One region of the Streptomyces sp. KMM 9044 genome, then DNA from elsewhere that is predicted to be linked to it. Evidence: riboswitches for the same ligand, from Rfam matches in the RefSeq annotation. Region 1 holds a riboswitch; each other region holds the start of a gene.

Region 1 (3,898 bases):
AGGCGGCGACGTCGAGCGCGAGGGCGATCTGCTCGCCGGGGGTGTAACCGGCTTCCTTGACGGCCTCAAGGATGAGGTCGAGGGCCTCGCGGTTGGAGCCGAGGTTCGGGGCGAAGCCGCCCTCGTCGCCGAGGCCGGTGGACAGGCCGCGGCCCTTCAGCACCTTCTTCAGCGTGTGGTAGACCTCGGTGCCCCAGCGCAGGGCCTCGGAGAAGGACTCCGCGCCGATCGGGGCGATCATGAACTCCTGGATGTCCACATTGGAGTCCGCGTGCGAACCGCCGTTGAGGATGTTCATCATCGGCACCGGCAGCAGGTGCGCGTTGGGGCCGCCGAGGTAGCGGAAGAGGGGGAGGTCGCTGGCCTCGGAGGCGGCGTGGGCGACGGCCAGGGAGACGCCGAGGATGGCGTTGGCGCCGAGGGAGCCCTTGTTGTCGGTGGCGTCCAGGTCGAACATCGCCTGGTCGATCAGGCGCTGCTCGGTGGCGTCGTAGCCGACGAGCTCCGGGCCGATCTGCTCGATGACGGCCAGGACGGCCTTCTCGACACCCTTGCCCTGGTAACGGTCGGGGTCTCCGTCACGGAGTTCGATGGCCTCGAAGGCGCCGGTGGAGGCGCCGGACGGGACGGCGGCACGACCCGTACTGCCGTCGTCGAGGCCGACCTCGACCTCGACCGTGGGGTTACCTCGGGAGTCCAGGATTTCCCGGGCTACGACGACGTCGATGGACGGCACGAGCATCTCCTTCATGGATGTGACGTGGTTCAGCGGGGCCACGGGGGCCCTGCGGACCCGAGCCTATCCGGCCCGGGGCGATCGGCCATCCGGTCGGCCGCTTCGCGGACAGAACCGAGAGTAAATTGTTTCCGAACGGAACAAAGGCGTTTCCGGGAAACCCGGGAACGGGAGGCCCGGTCCGGCCACGGAAAAGCCCCGCCCCGGCGCGTACGGGGGGAGACGCGCCGGAGCGGGGCAGACCTTCGCGGGAACGGGGCCCGGACCCGCGGCCGGCGTCCTACTTCAGGTGCAGCTGCTGGCCCGGGTAGATGAGGTCGGCGTCCTCGACGATGTCGTCGTTCAGCTCGAACAGCTTGCCCCAGCCGCCCTTGACGTCGCGCTCCGCGGCGATCGAGCTGAGGGTGTCGCCCTTGACGACCTTGTACTCGCCGTCGCCCTTCTCGACCTTCTTGCCGGTCGGGGTGGTGACGGTCTTCTTGGCGGCCGGACGCTCGTCGGAGCGGGAGGCCTTCTGCTCGGCGGAACGCTCGGGAGCGGCCTCGGTGCTCTGCTTCTGGGACTCCTGCTCCGGGGACTGCTGCCGGGAGCCCTGCGAGGAGCCGCCGCCCTGGTCGCCCGAGCCCCCGGCGGAACCGCCACCGGTGTAGGCGGCGCTGGACAGGCCCTTGCCGCAGACCGGCCAGGCACCCTTGCCCTGGCCCGCGAGAACCTTCTCGGCGATCTCGATCTGCTGGGCCTTGCTGGCCTGGTCGGCGGTGGCGGCGTACTTCGTGCCGCCGTAGCCGGCCCAGGTGGAGCCGGAGAACTGCAGGCCGCCGTAGTAGCCGTTACCGGTGTTGATCGACCAGTTGCCACCGGACTCGCACTGGGCGACGGTGTCCCACTCGGCGGCGGTGGCGGCGGAGGCACTGCCGGCCGCCATCAGCGGGGCGGCGACGGCGGCACCGGTGACACCGGCGACGGCGATGGCACGGGTGGCCTTGGACGGACGACGGTGCTTGCCCTTGCTGGAAAACAGCATGGATGGATCCCCTCACCGACGCCTACGAGGTGAGCTGTCGGGTTCGGGCCGGTTGGGTTGCCCGGCCGCGTTCCCTTGCGGGACGCGGCTTCACCCCGAGCCGCATCCGGCGTACTTCACCGGATCCGGCGCCTACCTTGGGTCCCCCGCTCCTGCCTACGGCGCATGACGCGACGACTGTTCCCGTGCGGCCACTGGCAGGATTCGGCGTGGTGGCAGCCGGGGCCCGCGATGGCGAGCGATCACGACCGTAGACACGCCCTCGGCGGATTATCAAAGACGATCAGGGCTTCTGAGACCTATCTCTCATCATCTTTAAATCGGACATTCATCCTGAAGCGCGACTCTCCACCCCCGCCACCGACACGCTTTTCCGCACGCCGGTCCACTCGCCACCCGGCCGGCACGCCACCATCGCCCGGTCGGCGCACGGCCGACGCCCGAGCGGTCGGCCGCAGCTGTCGAAATGTCACCTTTCACATGATTCGCATCCAGGTGCGAGCCCCTAACCGAAAAGGGTGGGATTCGGGGCGGCGACACCCTCGGCCCCGTCGCCCCCGCCGTACTGGGCGAGCCATCCGCCGCCGAGAGCAAGGGAGTCGGAGGCGACCGAGGGGCCGCTCGCGGAGCCCGAGCCGGAGTCGCTCGACGGGGAGGAGCCGTCGAGGCCGCGTGTGAAGCCGAGACCGCCGCGCGAGGCATGCCGCCCCGAGGATCCGGCGTCACGGTCCGCGCGCGCTTCCTCCTCGGCGCCGGCGCCGCGGTGACGGCCGCCGCCGGAGTCCTCGCCGTCGGCCGATTCCGAAGCGTCGGCCTTCTGCCCCGACTTGTCCGAGTCGTCGTCCTTGACGGAGGGAGAAGCAGCGGAAGAGGCCTCCGCTCCTCCTTCCTTCTTCTGGCCGTCCGCGGCAGCTTCGTCGCCCTCGTCGCCCTTCGCGTCCGACGAGGAGCCGGCGGACTGGGACGGCGACGGAGTGGCGGACCTTTCGGAGCCGGACGCGCCCGGTGAGCCGCCCTCCACGCCGGTGCCGGCATCGAGCACGGACGCGTCCCGGTCCAGGCCCCCCAGCAGGCCGCAGGCTCTCCACACGCCGACACCCTGGTCGGCGAGGATCTTCTCGGCCACGGCTATCTGCTGGCCGCGGCTGGCCTGGTCGGCGCTGGTCGCGTAGTCGAGGCCGCCGTAGGCCTCCCAGTCCTCCTGGGTCAACTGCAGGCCGCCGTAGTAACCGTTGCCGGAGTTCTGGCTCCAAGAGCCGCCCGACTCGCACTCGGCCACCCGGTCCCAGGTCGAACCGTCGGCAGCACTGGCGGCGCCGGCTCCGAGGAGGGGGATCGCGATGGCCGAGCCGGTCACTCCGGCCGCGACGAGAAGAGCCGGAGCCTGGCGGGGGCGACGGTGACGACCGTTCCCGGAGAGCATGCGGAAACCTTTCGCAGGACAACAGTTACTCGCACGGCGTTTCGCCTGTGACGTTCGAAAAAGCGAGACGCCGCGCTTGAGGGGTGAACGTATAGGCAGTCGAACGTCTGTCACAAGTTCATGCCGTGCAGATCACATGAAGATCACAAAGTTGAGTGGGTGTCACCTTCACAGCCGTCCTGCCAACGGTCAACGGACCGTGCTCGAGGGGCCCTGACGGTCACGTGCGCCGTGGCCGACGGACACGCCCAGGGCTTTCCCGGATCTCTTCCGGAAGACCGTCCGGGGCATTTCGGAATGTGTCCTGGTACGCCGCCCCGTTCGCAACATCACATCGAGGGCGGGGTGAATTTCACCGGCAGCGTGCGCAGTCCGCGCATGATGAGGCCGCCGCGCCAGCGCAGTTCGGCCGGGTCCGCCGCGAGTTCGAGGTCCGGCAGCCGGGTCAGCAGTGTGGCGAGCGCGGTCTGGCCCTCCAGGCGGGCCAGCGGAGCGCCGAGGCAGTAGTGGATGCCGTGGCCGTACCCCAGATGCTGGTTGTCGCGCCGTGCGAGATCGAGTGCGTCGGGGTCGGCGAACCGCTCCGGATCACGGTCCGCGGCGGCCAGGACGACGAGGACCGGGTCGCCTGCGGAGATGTGCTGCCCGCCGAGGGCGAGCGCCTCGGTGGCGAACCGCCAGGTGGCCAGTTCCACGGGCCCGTCGTGGCGCAGGA
Region 2 (3,898 bases), 540 kb from region 1:
ATCCTGGGCCTGGTCCGCGAGCAGACCGGCACGGAGGGCTTCCTGGCCGGGCTCGGCCTCGCCGTGCTGCCGGTGCCGCTGCTCGTTGCCGCCTTCCGCTGGCTGGAGCGCGTCGCGCCGGGCCCGTGGCGCAACCTCGTCTTCGCCTTCGCCTGGGGCGCCTGCGCCGCCGCGCTCATGGCGCTCGTCGCCAACAGTTTCGCCACACGGTGGATAGCGACGGAGACGGCCGACCCGTCCCGCGCGGACGCGCTCGGCGCGACCGTGATAGCCCCGGTCGTGGAGGAGTCCGTGAAGGCCGCCGCCGTCCTGCTGGTCTTCCTGTTCTGCAGACGCGACTTCACCGGAGTCCTCGACGGCGTGGTGATAGCCGGGGTCACCGCCACCGGCTTCGCCTTCACCGAGAACATCCTCTACCTCGGTACCGCCTTCGGCACCGACCAGCTCACCGGCGGCAGCGGCGTCTCCTCCGTCACCGCGGCGACGTTCTTCGTCCGCGTCGTCATGTCGCCCTTCGCACACCCGCTCTTCACGGTCCTCACCGGCATCGGCTTCGGAATGGCCGCGCTCGCCGCCCGGCGGCGCCGCCCGGTGCGCGTCCTGCTCCCGCTCGGCGGCCTGCTGCTCGCGATGGGCGTGCACGCCCTGTGGAACGCCTCCTCGGCCCTCGGCGGGTACGGCTTCTTCGCCGTGTACGCGGCGTTCATGGTGCCGTCGTTCGGCCTGCTGACCTGGCTGGTGGTGTGGACCCGGCAGCGCGAGCTGCGGACCGTACGGGAGGAACTGCCCGCGTACGTCAGGGCCGGCTGGCTGACCCCCGCACAGCCCTACGCGCTCGGCTCGATGCGGGCCCGGCGCATCGCCCGGCGGTACGCGCACCGGCACGGCGGCCGGGCCGCTGCCCGCGCGGTGGCGCAGTACGGGGCGTACGCGACATCGCTGGCGTTCCTGCGGCACCGGGGGCGCCGCGGCCGCGCGGACGCGGACTTCGTCGTACGGGAGCACGAACTGCTGCGCGAGATGTGGCACCGCCGCGACACGGCCCGCCCGGCCCTGGAGCACGCGGCCCGAGCCACCGCGCCGCCCGCCCCGCCCTGGCCGGTGTACGGGCCGTACGGGCCGTACGGGCCGTACGGGCCGTACGGCCCGTACAAAGGGTACGGCGCCGTGGACCCCGGCCACCCGGCGTCCGGGCCGAACCCGTACGCGTACCGCCCCTGAAACGCCGGACCGGCAGTCCTGACGTCGGGGGGTCGTCGTCAGGACTGCCGGGGCTGTGGCTGCGTGGGGTGCAGGGCGCGAAGACCGGCCGGGGCCGGGGTCTCAGACGGTGAGGCCCTTCGACTGCATCCAGGCCATCGGGTCGATGCCCGAGGCGGAACCGGCCGGGTGCACCTCCATGTGGAGGTGGGCCCCGGTCACGTTGCCGGTGGCGCCGACGCGGCCGATCACATCGCCGGTGTTGACCTGCTGGCCGACACTGACACTGATGGAGGACTGGTGGGCGTACCAGATCTCGGTGCCGTCGTCGAGGGTCAGCACGGTCTTGTAGCCGTACGAGCCGTCCCAGCCGGCGGAGGTGATCGTGCCGGTGTGGACGGCCTTGAGCAGGGTGCCGGTGGGGGCGGCGAGATCCAGGCCCGTGTGCTGGCCGGAGGACCAGTAGGCGCCGGCCTGACCGAAGGTCGAGGAGATGGTGTACGAGGAGGTGGGCAGCGTGTACTGCCTGGCCAGTTCGGCGAGACGCTCGGCCTCGGCCTTCTTCGCGGCCTCCTCCTCCGCCTCCTTCTTCGCGGCGGCGGCCTTCTCCTCGGCCTCCTTCTTCGCGGCGGCGGCCTTCTCCTCGGCCTCCTTCTCCGCCTTCGCGGCGGCCTCGGCGGCGGCCTTGTCCTCGGCCTGGCTCTGCTGTTGCTCGACCTGCGCCATGATCCGGGCGCGCAGCACCTCGCCGGCGTCGGAGGCACTGCCCTGCTCGGCCTCGTCGGCGACCGCACCGATGCTGCTGAGCGGGGTGGCGGAGCCCTCAGGGGTTTCCTCGTCGGAGATGAGGGAACCAACAGAGGGAAGGTCCGGCACGGAGATGGAGACCGGCGGCTTGCCGGTCTGGGCGCTGGCCATGCCGCCACCGGCGACAGCGGCTATGACACCGACGCCCAGAACGGTGGAGCTACGGGCGAGGCCTCCGCCGCGCTGCTTGCCGACACGATGCCGGCCGCGCACGGGACGAACGGACTCCTCGGTGGGGTTCCACTCCTCGAAGGGGCCCTCGTCGGCGCGGATGCCGCCGTAGCCGAAGGTGTCGCTGTCGCGCCGGCTCGGCGTGAAGGGGGCCTCGGGGGCAGGCCGGTTGGACGCCACGTGGGGCGCACTCCTTTCCTTCCTTCTCGCCTACCGGGTTAGCTGACGGGTTCGGAGCAGGAAGGTCTCCTACGCGCGTATACCGCCCGTGTCTCCACGGGCGCATCCGTGCGATTCACCCCAAGATGTTGGTTCCCCGGTTCCCTTGCGGGATTCGGCGCGTGCGCACGGAGCCGACTCGTGTGACGGCTGGGACGACCGCGCTGCGTTATCGAACGTTAATAGACGCGAGGGCCGTATTCCAAGCCGTTCTTCTTGATCGTTAACGATTCCCGCACGGACTTAAGCGCCACGGATGGCCAAAACCGGGCGAGTCGACTTCACCGTCCTCGTCACACTCGGGCTGACGATGCGTCAGTTGTCATGCGCAACGAGGCGACCCGGTCACCTGGGGTGACATCTGCGCGGAACCACCCCGGGACGCGCTCCCGAAACGGGACGGACGCAAACGGCCGAGGGCCGGAACCCCTTCGGATTCCGGCCCTCGGCCTTCAGTAGCGGGGACAGGATTTGAACCTGCGACCTCTGGGTTATGAGCCCAGCGAGCTACCGAGCTGCTCCACCCCGCGTCGTTGTGTTCACCAGCATACGGCATCCGCGGGACACTCCGCACACGGGTTGCCGCCGCCCCGCGTCACCCGCCGATCAGATGGCCGTTCGGCGCCTCGGCGGCCTCCTCGTGCTCCGGCAGAACGACGACCAGGGCGCCCTCCGCGGTCAGCACCCCGCTGCCGTCGGCGCCCGTCACGAAGGTGTCCGGCTCCCGCCACGCGGTGACCACCCGCCGTACCCCCGCGTCCAGGATCAGCCGGGCACAGGACACCGGGCGGGAGGCGCGGCGGGCGCAGGGTTCCAGACTGGAGTACATGGTGGCGGTCGTGAGCCGCGGGTCCGCAGGGTCGATCCTGGCGAGGGCGGCCTCCTCGGCGTGCACCACCGGATCGCCGCCCTCGCGGGAATGGCCCCGTGCCAGCTCGGTGCCGTCGGCCGCGACGACCACCGCGCCCACGCTGAACGCCGTCTTCGAGGGCGGGCACCGCCTTGCCCGTTCACAGGCGAGAGCCAGCCAGTGGTGGTCGGCGGCGACGGGGAGCGGGCCGGCGCCGGGGGCGGTGGGCTCGTAGCGCATGAGGACGACGTCGCCGATCGGCCGGGTCTCCAGCAGTCGCAGCCGGCCGCCCTGGTAGGTCCCGGGCCCGAAGAGGCGGGCGGCGTCCGGGTCGCCGACGAAGAGCGGGGCGAGGACCAGTTGGAGCTCGTCGGCGAGACCCTGGGTGAGGAGCTGGGTGTGGATCAGGCCGCCGCCCTCGACCATGAGCCGCCGTACGCCGTACACGTCGTACAGGTGCGTCAGAAGGCGGCGCCAGTCGAGCTCGGCGCCGAGTGGCACGACGTCGGCGGCGAGACCGTGGGCGCGGGCGCGTTCGGCGCCCTTGCCGGTCGTGTAGAGGACCTTCGCGCCACCGGTGTGCCAGAACCGCGCCGCCGGGTCCAGGTCGCCCGAGCCACTGACGGTGACCTTCAGCGGGTAGGCGGGCCT
Region 3 (3,898 bases), 1.5 Mb from region 1:
TCGCACAGCTCGACCAGGGCCGTCTTCGACTCGCACTCCGGCAGCGGGGCCAGCGCCGAACGCGCCTCCTCCGCGTAGCGCACGGTGTCCCGGCGGGCCTGCTCCAGCGCGGGGTGGGCACGCAGCAGCCGCAGCGCCTCGGCATGCCGGGCGTCGTCGCCGAGGTCGGAGTCGAGCAGCTCGCGCAGGGCGATGTCCTCGGCCAGCCCCAGCCGGGCCGCCCGCTCGCGCAGCCGCAGCACGGGCAGCGTCGGAATGCCCTCGCGCAGGTCGGTGCCCGGGGTCTTGCCGGACTCGTGGGAGTCGGAGGCGATGTCCAGTACGTCGTCGGCGAGCTGGAAGGCGACCCCGAGCCGCTCGCCGTACTGAGTCAGCACATCCACGACCGTGTCGTTCGCGCCGGACATCATGGCGCCGAACCGGCAGGCGACGGCGACCAGCGAGCCGGTCTTGCCGCCGAGGACGTCCAGGTAGTGGTCGACCGGGTCCCGGCCCTCCTGCGGCCCCGCGGTCTCCAGGATCTGACCGGTGACCAGGCGCTCGAACGCCTCGGCCTGCACCCGTACGGCCTCCGGGCCCAGGTCGGCCAGGATGTGCGACGCGCGCGCGAAGAGGAAGTCGCCGGTGAGGACCGCGACGGAGTTGCCCCATCGGGTGTTGGCGCTGGGCACCCCGCGCCGTACGGTGGCGTCGTCCATCACGTCGTCGTGGTACAGCGTGGCCAGGTGGGTCAGCTCCACGACCACGGCGGACGGTACGACACCGGGTGCGTAGGGGTCGCCGAACTGGGCGGCGAGCGTCACGAGCAGCGGCCGGAACCGCTTGCCACCGGCCCGCACCAGGTGCTGGGCGGCCTCGGTGATGAAGGGGACCTCACTCTTCGTGGCCTCGAGCAGCCCTTCCTCGACAGCCGTCATTCCGGCCTGGACATCGGCCTCCAGAGCCTGGTCCCGCACGCTCAGCCCGAACGGCCCGACGACGGTCACGAGGGGTCTCCTGTCTGCTGGTGTCCACTGACGCCTAGACGTCTTGCACAGTTTGTCGATAGGTCGCTGACGTCACTCGAGTCAGCGTATCCGGTCATGTTTCGATCACCGCCAGCACCCACATTCCCCGGCCTCACCCGCACACACGCGGACGGCGCCTCACGGCGCCCTCCCATATCGGATCACCACCAGATCGTTCCTGACCAGTTGACGACAAAGGATATTCGCCATCTTTCGGGCGTAGCGGCCCGCCCTCGACGCGCAGCCCCGCCCGCCACCCACCCCATCCGACCCACCCGATCCCGCGGTCCCCTTTGTCGCGATTGTCAAGCCAATTCCCCTTGGCGGCAAATGCTTCCGCGTGGCGCGTCCAGTGAAGTGAGTCACGCGCGCCCCGGCGCGCCCGCCCCTCACACCTGCCCACGCTTTCCCTTGCCCCGAAAGCGAGTTGACCCTTGACGCCCTCAAGGGATCAAGTACCCCAAAACCCCCGGAACAAGATCAAGCGGCGCGATCCGTGATCGTCGCACTTGTTTCCGACAAGTGGACTCGCATACGTTCCCGGCTTGTCGGGCGGACGCCGAATCCTGCCGCCGCCCGCGCCACCCATCGACGAACTCACTCACGCACGGCAGGAGCGGGGGACCCAGGTAAGCCGCCGGACCGGTGCGCACCCGGAACGGCTCGGGGTGAAGCCATGCCCGCACGGGCACGGCCGGGCACTCTCCCGCCCGAACCCGACAGCTCACCTCGCAGGCGTAGGAGAGGAACACAGACATGACCGCATCCGGTCCGCCCCGCCGCTTCGGCCGCTCCCGCCTCGTCCGCTCCTTCGCCGTCGCCGGTGTCGCGGCGGTCGCCCTCCCGCTGTTCGGCGCCACCGCCGCCTCGGCCGCGCCCGCCGCTGCCGCGACGTCCACCCCTGCCGCCGCCGGCACCGTGACCGCGTACCCGGACAACCTCGACGGCTGGATCCGCGAGTCGCTGTCCGTCATGGCGCAGCACGGCATCCCCGGCGGCTACGACTCCATCCACCGCAACATCCTGCGCGAGTCGTCCGGCAACCCGCAGGCCATCAACCTGTGGGACTCCAATGCCATGGCCGGCACCCCGTCGAAGGGCCTGCTCCAGGTCATCGACCCGACCTTCCAGGCGTACCACGTGCCCGGCACGGCCTTCGACCCGTTCGACCCGGTCGCGAACATCGCGGCGGCCTGCAACTACGCGGCAGACCGCTACGGCTCCATCGACAACGTCTTCGGTGCCTACTGAGACACCTGAGACATCCGATACGTCCGGGCCCGTCGGAACGCCGGCGGCACCGGCCACACCGGCGGACGCCGAGGCCTACCGGGACACATTCCCGGACCTGGGGCGGGGCAGCACGTGTTGGGGCACGCGCGGCTCCGCTCCGCCGAACAACCGCTCGAGGACGACGGCCACGCCGTCGTCCTCGTTCGACGTGGTCACCTCGTCGGCCACCGCCTTGAGCGCGGGGTGTGCGTTGGCCATGGCGACTCCGTGGGCCGCCCAGTCGAACATCGGAATGTCGTTGGGCATGTCGCCGAAGGCGACGGTCCGCTCCGGATCCAGCCCCAGGTGCTCGGCGGCCAGCGCGAGACCCGTCGCCTTGGTGACACCGCACGGCTGGAGTTCCACGGTGCCCGGACCCGACATCGTGACCGTGGCCAGCGAGCCGACCGCCGCACGGGCCGTCGCCGCCAACTCGTCGTCGGTCAGGTCGGGATGGCGCAACAGCACCTTGCTGATCGGCCGGACCCACAGATCGTCCCGCCGTGCGACCCGCACCGCGGGCAGCGTCGGGTGCGGCATCAGGTAGCCCGACTCGATCAGGGTGAGCCCGTCCACCCCGTTCTGGTCGACCGCGGCGTAGAGCTCCCCGGCCTCGGCCTCGATCTTGCCGAGGGTGGTCTCCGCCAGTTCCCGGTCCAGGGTGATCGACCACAGCAGCCGGTCCGTGCCGGCGTCGTACACCTGCGCGCCCTGTGCGCACACCGCGAGCCCCGTGGACCCCAGGTCGTCCAGGAGCGGCCTCACTCTGGGCGCCGGGCGCCCCGTCACCACGAGGTGCCGGACACCGGCCCGCGCCACCAGCGCCAGCGCGGCGAGGGAGCGGTCGGAGAGGGTGTCGTCGCCGCGCAGCAGCGTCCCGTCCAGGTCGGTGGCGATGAGCGAGCAATCGGTGGGTGCGGCCATGATCAGAGAATACGGACACCGCGCGCCCTCGACTCACCGCGCTCGGGACGCCCGCCCCGCGCACCGATCGCGGCCTCTGCACCACTTGGCGGCAACATGAGCCGCTACCTACCGTCCTCGTGGTCCTGGCGGTACCTTCCAAGTGTCCGGGGGGACTTGATCGGGGGGTCAGGTGAGCGGTGGACGCACACGTGTGCTGGGGCTCGACGAGCTCGGCGAGGGGGAGCGGGAGCGATGGCGTGAGCTGCGCGCCGCCTCGGAGGCACCGCGCAGCCCTTTCATGGAACCGGAGTTCGCCGCCGCCGTGTCCGGGGTGCGGCCGCAGGCCCGGGTCGCGGTGCTGTACGAGGGAGCGTCCGCCGAGCCGGCCGGCTTCCTGCCGTACGAGCGGGGCGCGTGGGGGCAGGGCCGGGCGATCGGGCTCGGGGTCTCGGACTGCCAGGGCGCCGTCCTGCGGCCGGGTCTCGTGCTGGAGACCGGTGACCTGCTGCGTGCCTGCTCGGTGTCGAGCTTCGCCTTCGACAACCTGGAAGCGGACCAGACCCTCTTCGTCCCGCAGGCGGCCCAGGAACACGCCACCTTCGTCATCGCCGTGGAGAAGGGCTACGAGACCTACGAGTCCGTCCTGCGCACCCAGTCGCCGAAGTTCCTGAAGACCACCCTGGCCAAGGAGCGCAGGCTCGGCCGCCAGGCCG

The links. A riboswitch is a leader RNA that binds a small molecule or an ion and turns the genes downstream of it on or off. The one in region 1 is predicted to bind cyclic di-AMP.
Region 2: it holds a riboswitch for cyclic di-AMP, as region 1 does, so the genes downstream of both, HUV60_RS17820 (M23 family metallopeptidase) here and HUV60_RS20250 (transglycosylase family protein) in region 1, are expected to answer to the same signal.
Region 3: it holds a riboswitch for cyclic di-AMP, as region 1 does, so the genes downstream of both, HUV60_RS13450 (transglycosylase SLT domain-containing protein) here and HUV60_RS20250 (transglycosylase family protein) in region 1, are expected to answer to the same signal.

What each region holds. Positions count from the first base shown of each region.
Region 1 is NZ_CP113910.1:4,481,909-4,485,806, reverse strand. It holds gene eno (phosphopyruvate hydratase) at 1-736, opposite strand, end outside; gene HUV60_RS20250 (transglycosylase family protein) at 1,017-1,760, opposite strand; cyclic di-AMP (ydaO/yuaA leader) riboswitch at 1,765-1,934, opposite strand; gene HUV60_RS20245 (transglycosylase family protein) at 2,266-3,183, opposite strand; gene HUV60_RS20240 (cytochrome P450 family protein) at 3,513-3,898, opposite strand, start outside.
Region 2 is NZ_CP113910.1:3,945,660-3,949,557, reverse strand. It holds gene HUV60_RS17825 (PrsW family intramembrane metalloprotease) at 1-1,221, shown strand, start outside; gene HUV60_RS17820 (M23 family metallopeptidase) at 1,324-2,358, opposite strand; cyclic di-AMP (ydaO/yuaA leader) riboswitch at 2,371-2,528, opposite strand; tRNA gene HUV60_RS17815 (tRNA-Met) at 2,854-2,927, opposite strand; gene HUV60_RS17810 (dihydrofolate reductase family protein) at 2,993-3,898, opposite strand, start outside.
Region 3 is NZ_CP113910.1:3,016,947-3,020,844, forward strand. It holds gene HUV60_RS13445 (polyprenyl synthetase family protein) at 1-986, opposite strand, end outside; cyclic di-AMP (ydaO/yuaA leader) riboswitch at 1,596-1,760, shown strand; gene HUV60_RS13450 (transglycosylase SLT domain-containing protein) at 1,764-2,258, shown strand; gene HUV60_RS13455 (HAD family hydrolase) at 2,334-3,203, opposite strand; gene HUV60_RS13460 (GNAT family N-acetyltransferase) at 3,397-3,898, shown strand, end outside.